DNA from 2 places in the Streptomyces sp. NPDC002574 genome. Region 2 is predicted to be linked to the other one. Evidence: riboswitches for the same ligand, from Rfam matches in the RefSeq annotation. Region 2 holds a riboswitch; the other holds the start of a gene.

What was found. Region 2 has a riboswitch for glycine ahead of gcvT (glycine cleavage system aminomethyltransferase GcvT). Riboswitches for the same ligand answer to the same signal wherever they lie in the genome.
Region 1: linked by a shared signal. The riboswitch ahead of gcvP (aminomethyl-transferring glycine dehydrogenase) and the one ahead of gcvT (glycine cleavage system aminomethyltransferase GcvT) in region 2 are both predicted to bind glycine.

What each region holds. Positions count from the first base shown of each region.
Region 1 covers NZ_JBIARB010000005.1:546,065-553,418, forward strand. Annotated here, with positions in the region: gene ACFYXS_RS15135 (hypothetical protein) at 1-176, shown strand, start outside; gene ACFYXS_RS15140 (hypothetical protein) at 418-1,047, shown strand; gene ACFYXS_RS15145 (DUF5999 family protein) at 1,299-1,505, shown strand; gene gcvP (aminomethyl-transferring glycine dehydrogenase) at 1,637-4,531, opposite strand; glycine riboswitch at 4,684-4,788, opposite strand; gene ACFYXS_RS15155 (PRC-barrel domain-containing protein) at 4,890-5,273, shown strand; gene ACFYXS_RS15160 (DNA polymerase IV) at 5,278-6,639, opposite strand; gene ACFYXS_RS15165 (MerR family transcriptional regulator) at 6,730-7,308, opposite strand.
Region 2 covers NZ_JBIARB010000003.1:401,608-408,961, forward strand. Annotated here, with positions in the region: gene ACFYXS_RS08715 (hypothetical protein) at 50-361, shown strand; gene ACFYXS_RS08720 (L-serine ammonia-lyase) at 515-1,897, opposite strand; gene glyA (serine hydroxymethyltransferase) at 2,052-3,323, opposite strand; gene gcvH (glycine cleavage system protein GcvH) at 3,391-3,771, opposite strand; gene gcvT (glycine cleavage system aminomethyltransferase GcvT) at 3,859-4,971, opposite strand; glycine riboswitch at 5,156-5,258, opposite strand; gene ACFYXS_RS08740 (ATP-binding protein) at 5,431-6,120, shown strand; gene ACFYXS_RS08745 (hypothetical protein) at 6,169-6,921, opposite strand; gene ACFYXS_RS08750 (enhanced serine sensitivity protein SseB) at 7,106-7,354, shown strand, end outside.

The DNA.
Region 1 (7,354 bases), on a different contig from region 2:
TGGAACATAATTCACTTGCCATCGGACGGGCCCTCGTGAAAAATGCCGACGAGATTCAGCCATCCGTGGCCACGGAAAATGCGCAGCTCGTCGAGCGGCAGACGGTTCGAATGCGGATCATTCGGCCGTTCAGGGTGACCTGGATCCGCCTTGCGGTTAATATCGCTGACGGCTAGGTGAAACACTGCCCGAACACACCTCGTATATCCTCTGTTCACAGGCAGAGCCTCCGCGACCCGCCGCGCGCCCGCGACGCTCCGGCCATGGGAAAGGGATCCGCATGCCCCCGCTGATTCCGCACGCCGCCACCCACCGGCGCCCCTTGTGCCGGGCCTGCCCTGGCCTGCCGCTTCACCGCTGACAGCGCTGTTAGCACCCCATTGAGCACCCGTGTCTCCCCATGAGAGGCCGCCCACCATGCCGCTGCAGGTAGCTCCAGCCCCCGCGCCCGCCCTGCGGAGCGTTCTCGCCGCACTCAGCTCGCCCACCGCCGTCCGCGAGGCCCGCACGCCCTCACTGCGTTCCGCGACCGGGCTGCTCGTCGCCGAGCACCCGTTGCCGTTGCATGTGCTCGACCCCGTGATCGCCGGGCCCGACGGCCTGCCGAGGGCACGGTTGACCGGCTGGCGCTTCCACATCCACTCAGGCGAGCGGAGCGAGGCAGCGGTCTCGCCGTCGGAGGGCCGGGGCCGGGTGGTCGCCGCAGGGGAGACCGTCCACACACCGGACGGATGGGCGTTCTCGCACTTCTGCGAAGGGCCGTACCTGGCCTCTACCGAGCGCGCGTTGCTCCAGGCCGACGCCTTGGTCGCGCCCTACCAGCCGCACCTGCTCTCGGTGCCGGGCCTCTACATGCTGACCCTGTGGCTGCACGGTGACACCGGCGCCGACGCCGGAACAGCCCAACCGGCCGCCACGGACCTGCTGATCCCCCTCGCGCCGGCGCCTCCCGGGATCGCCGCGCACCGCATGCACCGGCTCTCGGACCTGGTGCCCGTGCTCACCCTGCGACTGGCTCCCCCGCCCCTGCTCGGCACGACCGCTTGACGGTTCCTTCCCGGGGTGGTGCTCGAACGCCTCCGTGACCGACCGGTCACGGAGGCGTTGCATTGTCCGGGCAACCGCCCGCCAGAGTGAAAGCGTCACCAACTATCGAGGACAGCTCGCGCGAAATCCCTGCGGAAAACCGTCAGTAGAGCAACACTGGGACCGACCGACTGAACGGGGGAACGGCCATGACTGAGGTTCCTACCCAATCAAGCCGTATGTCACACCACTCGCAGCGAAAGACTTCGTCCATGTGCCCGCACCAGCCGCATTGCCCGTCCGCCGCCAACTCCGACCGGGAGGCCGCGCACATCGTCGCCAGCCACCCCGAGCAGGGGTGGAGCCTGCTGTGCAACGGCGTCCTGCTCTTCGAGGACACCGGCGAACTGCTCCCCGACGGACAGATCATCGCCCCCCACCGCCCGCTCGGCAGCGAGCACGTCGTCACGGCCGCATGACCCGCGGCACCGCCGACGCGGCGAACGCCGCCGCAGCAACGCCGCGAGAGACACGGAAAAGGGCCGACCCCGCCGACGAACAGCGGGGCCGACCCTTGTGAGTCCCCGGCCCGTTCCCGGGCCGGCGGTGACTAGTTGTCGTACTCGTCCAGCGGCGGGCAGGAGCAGACCAGGTTGCGGTCGCCGAAGGCACCGTCGATGCGGCGCACCGGCGGCCAGTACTTGTCGGCGGCCGACACGCCCGCCGGGAACACCGCCTCCTCGCGCGTGTAGGAGTGCTTCCACTCCCCTCCCAGCGCCGCCGCGGTGTGCGGGGCGTTGCGCAGCGGGTTGTCGTCCTTGGGCCACGCCCCCGAGCCGACCCGCTCGATCTCCGCGCGGATGGCGATCATCGTGTCGCAGAAGCGGTCCAGCTCCGCGAGGTTCTCGCTCTCCGTCGGCTCGATCATCAGCGTCCCGGCGACCGGGAACGACATCGTCGGCGCGTGGAAGCCGTAGTCGATCAGGCGCTTGGCGACGTCGTCGACGGTCACGCCCGTCTCCTTGGTCAGTTCGCGCAGATCGATGATGCACTCGTGCGCGACCAGCCCGCCGGGGCCGGTGTAGAGCACCGGGTAGTGCGGCTCCAGGCGCTTGGCGATGTAGTTGGCACCGAGCACCGCGACCTGGGTGGCGCGCTTCAGGCCCTCGCCGCCCATCAGGCGCACGTACGCCCACGAGATCGGCAGGATGCCGGCCGAGCCCCACGGGGCGGCCGAGATCGGGCCGACACCGGTCTCCGGACCGGCCTCGGGCTGCAGCGGGTGGTTCGGCAGGTACGGCGCGAGGTGCGCGCGGACCGCGACCGGGCCGACGCCGGGGCCGCCGCCGCCGTGCGGGATGCAGAAGGTCTTGTGCAGGTTCAGGTGCGAGACGTCGCCGCCGAAGTGACCGGGCTTGGCCAGGCCGACCAGGGCGTTGAGGTTGGCGCCGTCGACGTAGACCTGGCCGCCGGCGTCGTGGACGGTCGCGCAGATGTCGCCGATGTGCTCCTCGAAGACACCGTGCGTGGACGGGTAGGTGACCATGAGCACCGCGAGCTCGTCGCGGTGCTGCTCGATCTTGGCCCGCAGGTCCTCGACGTCGACCTCGCCGTCACCGGCGGTCTTGACGACGACGACCTTCATGCCGGCCATCACGGCGCTGGCGGCGTTGGTGCCGTGCGCGGAGGACGGGATGAGGCAGACGGTGCGCTGGGCGTCGCCGTTGGCGCGGTGGTACGCGCGGACGGCCAGCAGGCCGGCCAGCTCGCCCTGGGAACCGGCGTTGGGCTGCAGGCTCACCTTGTCGTAGCCGGTGACCTCGGCGAGACGCTCCTCCAGCTCACGGATGAGCGTGAGGTAGCCCTCGGCCTGCTCGGCGGGGGCGAAGGGGTGCAGCGCGCCGAACTCGGGCCAGGTGACCGGCTCCATCTCGGTGGTCGCGTTCAGCTTCATCGTGCAGGAACCGAGCGGGATCATGCCGCGGTCCAGCGCGTAGTCGCGGTCGGCGAGGCGGCGCAGGTAGCGCAGCATCGCGGTCTCCGAGCGGTGCTGGTGGAAGACCGGGTGGGTCAGGTAGTCCACCTCGCGCACGAGCGCGGCGGGCAGCGCGTCCTCGGTGGCGGCGTCCAGGCGCTCGATGTCGGCGCTGTCGCCGGTGACACCGAAGGCACCCCAGACGGCGGCCAGGTCGGCGCGGCCGGTGGTCTCGTCACAGGCGATGCCGACCAGGTCGGTGTCGACCTGGCGCAGGTTGACACCGGCCTCGCGGGCGGCGGCCACGACCTCGGCGGCCCGTCCCGGCACACGGGCGGTGACGGTGTCGAAGAAGGCGCCGGTGGTCACCTCGACGCCGCCGGCGCGCAGGCCGGAGGCGAGGACGGCCGCGTAGCGGTGGGTGCGGCGGGCGATCTGCGCCAGGCCGTCCGGGCCGTGGTAGACCGCGTACATGCCTGCCATCACGGCGAGCAGCACCTGGGCGGTGCAGATGTTGCTGGTGGCCTTCTCGCGGCGGATGTGCTGCTCGCGGGTCTGCAGCGCCAGGCGGTAGGCCTTGTCGCCGTCGGCGTCGACGGAGACGCCGACCAGGCGGCCGGGCAGGCTGCGGGCGTACGCGTCGCGGACGGCCATGTAGCCGGCGTGCGGCCCGCCGAAGCCCATCGGCACGCCGAAGCGCTGGGTGGTGCCGATCGCGATGTCGGCGCCGAGCTCGCCCGGCGAGGTGAGCAGCGTCAGGGCGAGCAGGTCGGCGGCGACCGTGACGATCGCACCCAGCCCGTGGGCCTGCTCGATGACGGGCCTGAGGTCGCGCACGGCGCCGGAGGCGCCGGGGTACTGCAGCAGCACGCCGAAGACACCGCGCTCGGCGATCTCCGCGGGGATGCCGTCGGTGAGGTCCGCGACGACGACCTCGACGCCCGTGGGCTCGGCGCGGGTCTCGATCACGGCGACGGTCTGCGGGAAGGTCTCGGCGTCGATCAGGAAGACGCCCTGCTTGACCTTGCCGACCCGGCGGGCCAAGGCCATCGCCTCGGCGGCCGCGGTGCCCTCGTCGAGCAGCGAGGCACCGGAGGTGGGCAGGCCGGTCAGGTCCGCGACGACCGTCTGGAAGTTGAGGAGGGCCTCGAGGCGGCCCTGGGAGATCTCGGGCTGGTACGGGGTGTACGCCGTGTACCAGGCGGGGTTCTCCATGACGTTGCGCAGGATGACCGGCGGGGTGAAGGTGCCGTGGTACCCCAGGCCGATCATGGGCCGCAGCACCTGGTTGCGGTCCGCGAGCGCGCGCAGTTCGGACAGCACCTCGGGCTCGGTGCGGGCGGCCGGCAGGCCCAGGGCCTCGGCGCTCTTGATGGTGTCCGGCACGGCTGCGGCGGTGAGCTCGTCCAGCGAACCGTAGCCGACGTGCGCGAGCATCTTGGCCTGCGCGGCGGCATCGGGCCCGATGTGGCGCTGCTCGAACGGGATGCCGCGCTCCAGCTCGGTGAGAGGGATGCGGTGGGCGGTCATCTGCGGAGGCCTCCTGGTCTGGCGCGACACGGCCTCCCCCTCTGTCATCTGAACCTGAGAGTTTCACCGTCCCGCGCGAGCGGGACGGCTTTCACCGTCGGTGAGGAACGGGCCGCCACGGACGGGCTGCCCTTCCTGCTTTCCAGAGTGACCTCACCCATGCGGTACGGATGCCTGAGAGATTCCGGGGAGGGTTTGCTCCTTCGGCGCCCGGCGGCCGGTGCTTCGCACCGCCGGGACTCTCCCGCATGGGGTCGCCAGCCACTGTCAGCCTACCAGCGGCGTCGGTTGAAGAGTCATGTGACAGCGGACACCTTTCGTGCCTAAATAGGAGTAATCGCGACCAGTTGGAGGGACCGTGCAGACCGGTATCGATCCGCGGAGCCTGATCGGGCGCAGGGCCTTCGACCGCAACGGAATGAAGATCGGCACAGTCGACGAGGTGTACCTGGACGACGCCACCGGCGAGCCCGAGTGGGCCGCGGTGCGCACCGGGCTGTTCAGCCGTGACGCCTTCGTCCCCCTGGAACCGAGCGAGTTCGGCGAGGACGGGCTGCGCGTCCCGTTCGACAAGGCGCTGATCAAGGACGCCCCGGACTTCGGGGTGGGCCGGCACCTCTCCCCGGAGCAGGAGCTGCAGCTCTACCACCACTACGGGATGAACGGACCGGGCGCCGTCCCGGGGACGGACGACGAGCCGCCGCCCGACCGGGACTTCGGCAAGCTGGCCGGCGACGGCTGACCGCTCACGCACTCCCGCATAACACCAGCGGCAGCGGCTCGGACGGCTCCAGTTCGGGATCGGCCACCGCGAACGTCCGCACCCGCCCCGGCACCGCCGACAAGGGCTCCTCGAAGCGCACGGTGACCCGGCCGACACCGCTGCCCTGCACCCAGCCGGCGCCGTACTCGGCATGCCGGACGTCCTGACCGGGCATCCAGCGCCGTTCCGCGGCGGCCGGCGTCGACGCGGCACCGGCGGGCGGTCCCGCGTCCTCGTCCGCCCCGGCGGCGCCCTCGTCGTCGGGGGCCGCCTCCTCCCGCTCAGCCGCCTGGGCGAACAGGTCCTCCTGCGTGAAATCGGCCAGCCCTGCCACGCCGACGCCGAGCAGCCGTACGCCGCCCGTGATGTCCACGGCCTCCAGCAGCCGCTCCGCCGTCTCGCGCACGACGGTGAGGTCGTCGGTCGGGGCGCGCAGCGTCTCGGACCGGGTGAGGGTCGTGAAGTCGTACCGGCGGACCTTCAGCACGACGGTGCGCCCCGAGCGTCCCGCCTCGCGAAGCCGCCGCACGCAGCGGTCGGCGAGGCGGTCCACTTCCAGACGCACCCGGATGCGGTCGGTGAGGTCGACGTCGAAGGTGTCCTCGACGGAGATCGACTTGTGCTCGCGGTCGGGGACCACGGGCCGTTCGTCCACCCCCAGGGCCATGCCGTGCACATGCGCGCCGTGCGCCCTGCCCAGCAGGCGTACGAGCTCGGCCTCGCCCGCCTCCACCACGTCCCCGACGGTGGTGATACCGCCCCTGCGCAGGTGCTCGGCCGTGGCCGGTCCCACACCGGGCAGGGTGCGCACCTGCATGGGCGCCAGCAGCCCGCGCTCGGTGCCGGGCTCGATGACCACCATGCCGTCCGGCTTGGCCTGCTCGGAGGCGATCTTGGCGAGCAGCTTGGACCCGGCGAGCCCGACCGAGCCCGTGAGCCCCGTGGCCGCCCTGATGTCGGCCCGCAGCCGCTCCCCCACGCGCCGCGGCTCGTCCGCGATGCCGCCCGCCTCCAGGTCCACGAAGGCCTCGTCCAGGCTCAGCGGCTCCACCAGCGGCGACAGCCGGGCCAGGATGTCCATCACGACATCGCTGACCTGCCGGTACACCGCGAAGCGCGGCACGAGGTACGCGGCGTTGGGGCAGAGCCGGCGGGCGTGCGCCATCGCCATCGCGGAATGGACGCCGTGCACACGGGCCTCGTACGAGGCGGTCGCCACCACGCCCCGCGGCCCCAGCCCCCCGACGATGACCGGCTTCCCCCGCAGACTCGGCTTCGCGGCCTGCTCGACGGCAGCGAAGAACGCGTCCATGTCCAGATGGAGGATGGTCGGCGCGCTTCTCACGTCATCGATGGTGCCCTACGGCACCGACAGCCGCCGTACGTCCGTACGGCGGACGGGTGGGGCGCCGGCCCGGCCGGGAGGGCGGTGGGGTCAGACCGCGCGATTGCGGCGCCGGGCGAGTTCGTCGCCGGGATTGTGGCCGACCAGGGTCTCGCCGGTGTCGACCCGCTCGCCGTGCAGCTGCGACAGCCCGCTCTCCACGTCGCGCCACACGACGCCGACCGCGATCCCGAAGATGCCCTGGCCGCCCTGGAGCAGGTCCACGACCTCGTCCGGAGAAGTGCACTCGTAGACGGTGGCGCCGTCGCTCATCAGGGTCATCCGGGCCAGCTCTGCAGGGCTGGTGGAACGCAGGTGCTGCACCGCGGTGCGGATGTTCTGCAGTGCCACCCCCGTGTCCAGCAGCCGCTTGACGATCTTGAGGACGACGACGTCCTTGAAGCTGTACAGCCGCTGGGTGCCCGAGCCGTAGGCCGGACGGATGCTGGGCTCCACGAGTCCCGTACGGGCCCAGTAGTCGAGTTGGCGGTAGGTGATCCCGGTCGCCGCGCAGGCCGTGGGCCCGCGGTAGCCGACGCTCTCGACCGTCGCTTCCGGCTCCTGGCCGGAGACCTCTCCGCTGCCCCCGCCGGAGGCCACGGCCGCGTTGCGGGCCAGGGCCGCGCGCATCGGGTACGGGCCGCCAGCGGCCATACCGTCGCCGGTGCTTCTCACG
Region 2 (7,354 bases):
ACCAGGGGGCGCCAAGGAGTCCGGCGATAATTTTGGGAGACGGGTACTGATGTCTGCCTTTGTGGGCTTCAGCGACGGCAGCGATTGGTCAATTGGTCAGCGCGGTTGGGACAGGCTGTTGGACCGCACGCGTGAGAAGCTTCGCGCAGAGGGGCTCGACAGCCTGCAGTGGGAGATCTTCGATTACGGCGTGGACTTCGATGCGCACCCGGAGCACATTCGCGCTCCGCTGGCGCGAGCGCTTCTCGCTGCGGCTCGCGAGCTGCAGATCGAGCTCGGTGCCCAGGAGGGTTGGGATGCCGGAAAGGGTCCCTACTTCGGCAACCTGGTGGCATTTCTCGAGCGCGAATCGGCCGTGTAGGACGCTGCTGACCGTCTGACGGCAACGCATGGGCACGCCGGAGCCCCCCACGAGGTTCGTGGGGGGCTCCGGCGGCTCTGGGCCGGGTCACGAGACGCCCCTGCGGGATGCGTGCCGGCCACGCTCGACCCCGCGGGGACCCCGCCCAGCGGGCTAGCACTCGATGACGTTCACCGCGAGCCCGCCGCGCGCGGTCTCCTTGTACTTGACCTTCATGTCGGCGCCGGTCTCCTTCATGGTCTTGATGACCTTGTCGAGGGAGACGTGGTGCCGCCCGTCCCCGCGCATCGCCATGCGCGCGGCGGTGACGGCCTTGACCGCGGCCATGCCGTTGCGCTCGATGCAGGGGATCTGGACGAGACCGCCGACGGGGTCGCAGGTGAGGCCGAGGTTGTGCTCCATGCCGATCTCGGCGGCGTTCTCGACCTTCTCGGGGCCGCCGCCGAGGACCTCGGCGAGGCCGCCCGCGGCCATGGAGCAGGCGGAGCCGACCTCGCCCTGGCAGCCGACCTCGGCGCCGGAGATGGAGGCGTTCTCCTTGAAGAGCATGCCGATCGCGCCGGCGGCGAGCAGGAAGCGGACGACGCCGTCCTCCCGTTCGGCCTCCGTCGACGCCTGGGCGACGAAGTTGACGTAGTAGTGGAGGACCGCCGGGATGATGCCGGCGGCGCCGTTGGTGGGAGCGGTGACGACGCGGCCGCCCGCGGCGTTCTCCTCGTTGACGGCCATGGCGTAGAGGGTGACCCACTCCATCGCGTGCGCGGCGGTGCTGCCCTCGGCCCGCAGCTGGCGGGCGGTGGCGGAGGCGCGGCGGCGCACCTTGAGACCGCCGGGGAGGATGCCCTCGCGGGTGAGGCCGGCGTTCACGCAGTCCTGCATGACGCCCCAGATCTCCAGCAGGCCCGCGCGGATCTCGGCCTCGGAGCGCCAGGCCTTCTCGTTCTCCAGCATCAGGCCGGAGATGGACAGGCCGGTCTCGCGGGTGAGGCGCAGCAGCTCGTCGCCGGTGCGGAAGGGGTACTTCAGCACGGTGTCGTCGAGCTTGATGCGGTCCTCGCCGACCGCGTCCTCGTCGACGACGAAGCCGCCGCCCACCGAGTAGTAGGTCTTCTCCAGCACGGGCGCGCCGGACTCGTCGTAGGCAAAGAGCGTCATGCCGTTGGCGTGGTACGGCAGCGAGCGGCGCCGGTGCAGCACCAGGTCGTTGTCGGCGGAGAAGGGGATCTCGTGGGCGCCGAGCAGGTTGATGCGGCCGGTGCCGCGGATGAGCTCCACACGGGCGTCGGCGGTGTCCACGTCGACCGTGCGGGGGGACTCGCCCTCCAGGCCCAGCAGGACCGCCTTGGGGGTGCCGTGGCCGTGGCCGGTCGCGCCGAGGGACCCGAAGAGTTCGGCGCGCACGGAGGCGACGCCGACCAGCAGTCCGTCGTTCTTCAGGCGCTGGACGAACATCCGGGCGGCGCGCATCGGGCCCACGGTGTGCGAGCTGGACGGGCCTATGCCGATCGAGAAGAGGTCGAAGACGGAGATGGCCACGGTGAAGGACTCCTCGGGTTCACGGACCCCGTTGTCCGTGGGTGGCCGGCGGGATCGCCGCCGGGTGGTACGGATGGCGCGCACGGGTGTCGCGCGCAAGGTCCAGTGTGCGGGACCGCCGGCCGGGGCGGTCCCGCACAACGGGTGACGATCGCTACTTCAGGCCGGGGTAGAGCGGGTGCCGCTCGGCGAGCGCGGCGACCCGGGCGCCGAGCGCCTTGGCCTGCTCCGCGTCGAAGCCCGGCTTGAGCGCCTCGGCGATGACGTCGGCGACCTCGCGGAAGTCGTCGGTGCCGAAGCCGCGGGTGGCCAGCGCGGGCGTGCCGATGCGCAGGCCGGAGGTGACCATAGGCGGGCGCGGGTCGTTCGGGACGGCGTTGCGGTTGACCGTGATGCCGATCTCGTGGAGCCGGTCCTCGGCCTGCTGCCCGTCCAGGTCGCTGTCGCGCAGGTCGACCAGGACCAGGTGGACGTCCGTGCCGCCGGAGAGCACCGAGACGCCCGCCGCCGTGACATCGGCCTGCGTCAGCCGCTCGGCGAGGATCTTCGCGCCCTCCAGGGTGCGGACCTGGCGGTCCTTGAACTCCTCGCTCGCCGCGACCTTGAAGGCGACCGCCTTCGCCGCGATGACGTGCTCCAGCGGGCCGCCCTGCTGGCCGGGGAAGACCGCCGAGTTGATCTTCTTGGCGAGTTCGGCCTTGCACAGGATGACGCCGCCGCGCGGGCCGCCCAGCGTCTTGTGCGTGGTGGTGGTGACGACGTCCGCGTGCGGCACGGGGGAGGGGTGGAGCCCCGCCGCGACCAGCCCGGCGAAGTGCGCCATGTCGACCATCAGGTAGGCGCCGACCTCGTCGGCGATCCGCCGGAAGGCCGCGAAGTCCAGCTGCCGCGGGTACGCGGACCAGCCGGCGATGATCAGCTTCGGCCGGGACTCCTTGGCCAGCCGCTCGACCTCGGCCATGTCGACCTGGCCGGTCTCGGCGTCCACGTGGTAGGCGACCACGTTGTAGAGCTTGCCGGAGAAGTTGATCTTCATGCCGTGGGTCAGGTGCCCGCCGTGGGCGAGGTTCAGGCCCAGGATCGTGTCGCCGGGGTTCAGCAGCGCGAACATCGCGGCCGCGTTGGCCTGCGCGCCCGAGTGCGGCTGGACGTTGGCGTGCTCGGCGCCGAACAGCGCCTTGACCCGGTCGATGGCGAGCTGCTCGACGACGTCGACGTGCTCGCAGCCGCCGTAGTAGCGGCGGCCGGGGTAGCCCTCGGCGTACTTGTTGGTCAGCACCGAGCCCTGGGCCTGGAGGACCGCGACCGGAGCGAAGTTCTCCGAGGCGATCATCTCCAGGGTGGACTGCTGGCGGTGCAGTTCGGCGTCGACGGCGGCGGCGACGTCGGGGTCGAGCTCGTGCAGGGAGCTGTTGAGAAGCGACATCTGGGGGGTCATCCGTCCGGAGGTCGGGGTGGGCAGGTCGGGGCGGCCTGGTGCCGCCGCGGCGGCGTCAGCTGCCGGTGAAGGCGGTGTACTCGTCGGCCGAGAGCAGGTCGCCCGGCTCCTCGGACACCTTCACCTTGAACAGCCAGCCGCCCTCGAAGGAGGCCGAGTTGACCAGGGAGGGGTCGTTGACGACGTCCTCGTTGACCTCGGTGACCTCACCGGAGACGGGGGAGTACAGGTCGCTGACCGACTTGGTCGACTCCAGCTCGCCGCAGGTCTCGCCCGCGGACACCGAGTCGCCGACCGTCGGGAGCTGGACGTAGACGACGTCGCCGAGGGCGTTCGCCGCGTGCTCGGTGATGCCCACCGAGGACACGCCGTCCGCGTCCGCGGCCGACAGCCACTCGTGCTCCTTGCTGTAGCGCAGCTGCTGGGGGTTGCTCATGGCGTGAATTCTCCTGGATGACGGGATGTGCTGGTGAACGGCTGTCTTGACAGGTGGGACGGCGGTGCCCGGTGTGCGGGCGGAGCCTCAGCGCTGCCGCTTGTAGAACGGCAGCGCCACCACCTCGTACGGCTCATGGGTACCGCGAATGTCCACGCCCACACCGGAGGTGCCCGGCGCGGCGTGCGCGGCGTCCACGTACGCCATGGCGATCGGCTTGCCCAGGGTCGGGGACGGGGCGCCCGAGGTGACCTCGCCGATCACGGCGCCGCCGGCCACCACCGGGTAGCCCGCCCGCGGGACCCGGCGGCCCTCGGCGACCAGGCCGACCAGCCTGCGCGGCGGCTCGGCCGCGGCGCGCTCCGCGGCGGCGGTCAGGGCCTGCCGGCCCACGAAGTCACCGGGCTTGTCGAACTTCACGACCCGGCCGAGACCGGCGTCGAACGGGGTCAGGGCGGTGGTCAGTTCGTTGCCGTACAGCGGCATGCCCGCCTCCAGGCGCAGCGTGTCCCGGCAGGACAGGCCGCACGGCACCAGGCCGGCGCCCGCACCCGCGTCGGTGAGCGCCTGCCACAGCTTCTCGGCGTCGGCGGGGGCGACGAACAGCTCGAAGCCGTCCTCACCGGTGTACCCCGTGCGGGCGATCAGCGCGGAGACGCCGGCGACCGTGCCGGGCAGCCCGGCGTAGTACTTCAGGCCGTCGAGGTCGGCGTCGGTCAGCGACTTCAGGATGCCGGGGGACTCCGGGCCCTGGACGGCGATCAGCGCGTACGCGTCCCGGTCGTCGCGGACGGCGGCGTCGAAGCCGGCGGCGCGCTCGGTCACGGCGTCCAGGACGACCTGGGCGTTGGAGGCGTTGGCGACGACCATGTACTCCTGCTCGCCGAGGCGGTAGACGATCAGGTCGTCCAGGATGCCGCCGTCGGGGGCACAGATCATCGTGTAGCGCGCGCGACCCACGGCCAGCGCGGAGATGTGGCCGACCAGCGCGTGGTCCAGCGCCTCGCCTGCGGCGGGGCCGGTGACCGTGATCTCGCCCATGTGGGAGAGGTCGAAGAGACCGGCCCGGGTCCGTACGGCGGTGTGCTCGTCGCGCTCGCTGGCGTACCGCAGCGGCATGTCCCAGCCCGCGAAGTCGGTCATGGTGGCACCGAGGGACCGGTGCAGGGCGTCCAGCGCGGTACGGCGGGGTTCACTCATCGGGCGGGCTCCCAAGGACATGGAAAGACAGGTCTGGCGATGACAGGAGGGGGGCTTGCCCTCCCCATCTGTCATCGGAACCTGAGAGGTTCACCTGGACCCTCCGTGCGGAGGAGCCCGGGTTTGCACCTTGGGTGGGGCGGCCGCCCCGGACCGGGAGGGCTCGCCCGCTTTTCAGATGTGCCTCGGACGCGCGGTATCTGTGCCTGAGAGATTCAAGGGAGGACTTGCTCCTTCGGCGCCCCGCCCGCCACGGCGGGAGCGGGGAACTCTCCCGCGCGGCCTCGAACGGCCGATATGTGATTGAGGCCGCCATCATTGCACGGCCGCTCGGCCTTGTCGCGGCCGTGTCCCCGATGTCCCGGTCGGGTCCCGATCGTGTTGTCACCGCGTCGCTTCCCCGGGTAGGCGCATACCGAGGATTTACCATTTCTTGAAAGTCTCACCGGGAGGGCGACTGTGCGGTGGCAGAGTGCGTACGCGACGGCCGGGGCACCGGCCGCTCCCCGTCCGGCGGCCGTGAGGCCGCCGGTCCGTCCCCGCGGCGCGGCCCGTGCCGGCCGCTCGGTGCGCCCGGGCCGGCTGGTCGACCTGCGCGCGAGCCGCACCCCGGTACGGCGGTTGCGCTACCCGGCCGGTGACGTCCTGATCGTCTCCGGGCTCCCCGGCGGCGGCAAGAGCACGCTCATGCGCCGTGTGTCCGGCGACGCCTGGCTGATCGACTCCCAGGACGTGCGCGAGCGCTGGCAGGCCCGGATGCCCCGCCTGCTGCCCTATGCCGTCTACCGTCCGCTGGTGCGGCTGGCGCACTACACGGGCCTGTGGCGGGCCCTGCGCTCCGGGGCCGGCGTGGCCCTGCACGACTGCGGCACCCTGCCGTGGGTACGGGCCTGGGTCGGCCGGGAGGTCCGGCGCCGCGGCCGGGGGATGCACCTGGTGCTGCTCGACGTGCCCGTGGAGGCCGCCCTCGACGGGCAGCGTTCGCGGGGGCGGGGGGTCTCGGCGTACGCCATGGCCCGGCACCAGCGGGCCTCGCGGCTGCTGCTGCGCGCCGCCGAGGAGGGCCGGCTGCCGGCCGCGTGCACCTCTGCGGTGCTGCTGGACCGCGAAGCGGCCCGGCGGCTCGAGGCCATCGACTTCGACGGCTGAGCGGCCGGGCCACCCCGTACTGCGGTGATGCTGCGGTGAGTGGGCTGACTACGGGACCTGCGAGGCAGGGGCCATCGGCACCGCAGGCATCTCGGGAGCCTGGGGAGCCGCGGCCGGGTCCTCGGGCGCCAGGGCCTCGGGAGCCTGCGGGTCCTGCGCCGACTGGTCCTCCAGCGGCAGGGTGATGGGAAGGGGAATGAGCTTCGGTACGGACAGCAGGAGCGCCTGCAGGTCGGCGACGACCTTGGCCACCCCGGCGGTCACCCCCGCGAGGTCCTTGTTCACGGCCGCCTTCAGCAGCGCGGCGACGTCGGTCACCAGCGTGTCGAGCTGCTTCTGGACGTCGGACACGGCGTCCGCGGCACGCTCGCTGCTGTCGACGGGCAGCGCCACGTCGGCGAACTGCGGGTCGGCGGCGGGGTCGGCCGGGAACTGGGCCGCCGGGTCGGCGCCGGACTGGTCGGTCTGCGACGGGCCGGCCGCGCCGGCCGCCTGGTCGACGACCGTGGACAACTGCTGGGTCGCCTCCTCCAGGCCCTGGCGGAGCTCTTCGAGCTTCGCCGAGTCGGGAGCCTGGGCCTGGGCCTCCTGTGTGAGCTTCGCGCCGATCGACAGCGTGTCACCCAGCTTGGCGATGATGTCGGCACGGCCGGTCTCCGCCGCATCGGCGGTACGCGCCAGGTGAACGGCCGTGATCCGGACCGGGGCGTGGGCACTCGCGACACCGCCGGTGAGGCCCATCGTCAGCGAACCGCAGACGGCGGCAGCTATGAGGGCGGAGGTGGTCCTGGTGATGCGCATATTGAGGAATCTCCCAAGTGAGGGTTTTGTCCTTGCCTGCCCCACCTTGTGAGAAGTCGTGACCCCTCGCAACCGGAAGATCGCACGGTGTGACGGTTCCTGGCCCGGAGGGGTCCGTCGGGGCCGCCTGCGGATAGGGTTTTGGGAGAGGGCACCACGACCGGATTTTGCGAGGCGAGACGCAGTGAACATCCCTGGGCAGCGGATACCCGACGGATTCGCCCCGGCGTTCGCGGGCGAACAGCCCGCCGGCACCTGGCCCGCCAACGAACTCGAGGAAGTGCTCACCGCGGCCCTCGGCGATGCCGGCGCGACCGCGCGGGTCCTGGAGGTGCTGGGGCGCTCGCAGTTGTGGATCCCGCTGCCGGCCGGCGGCAACCAGAGCAGTCCCGACCTGGACCTTCCCACCATCGAACTCGGCGGCGGCGTCTTC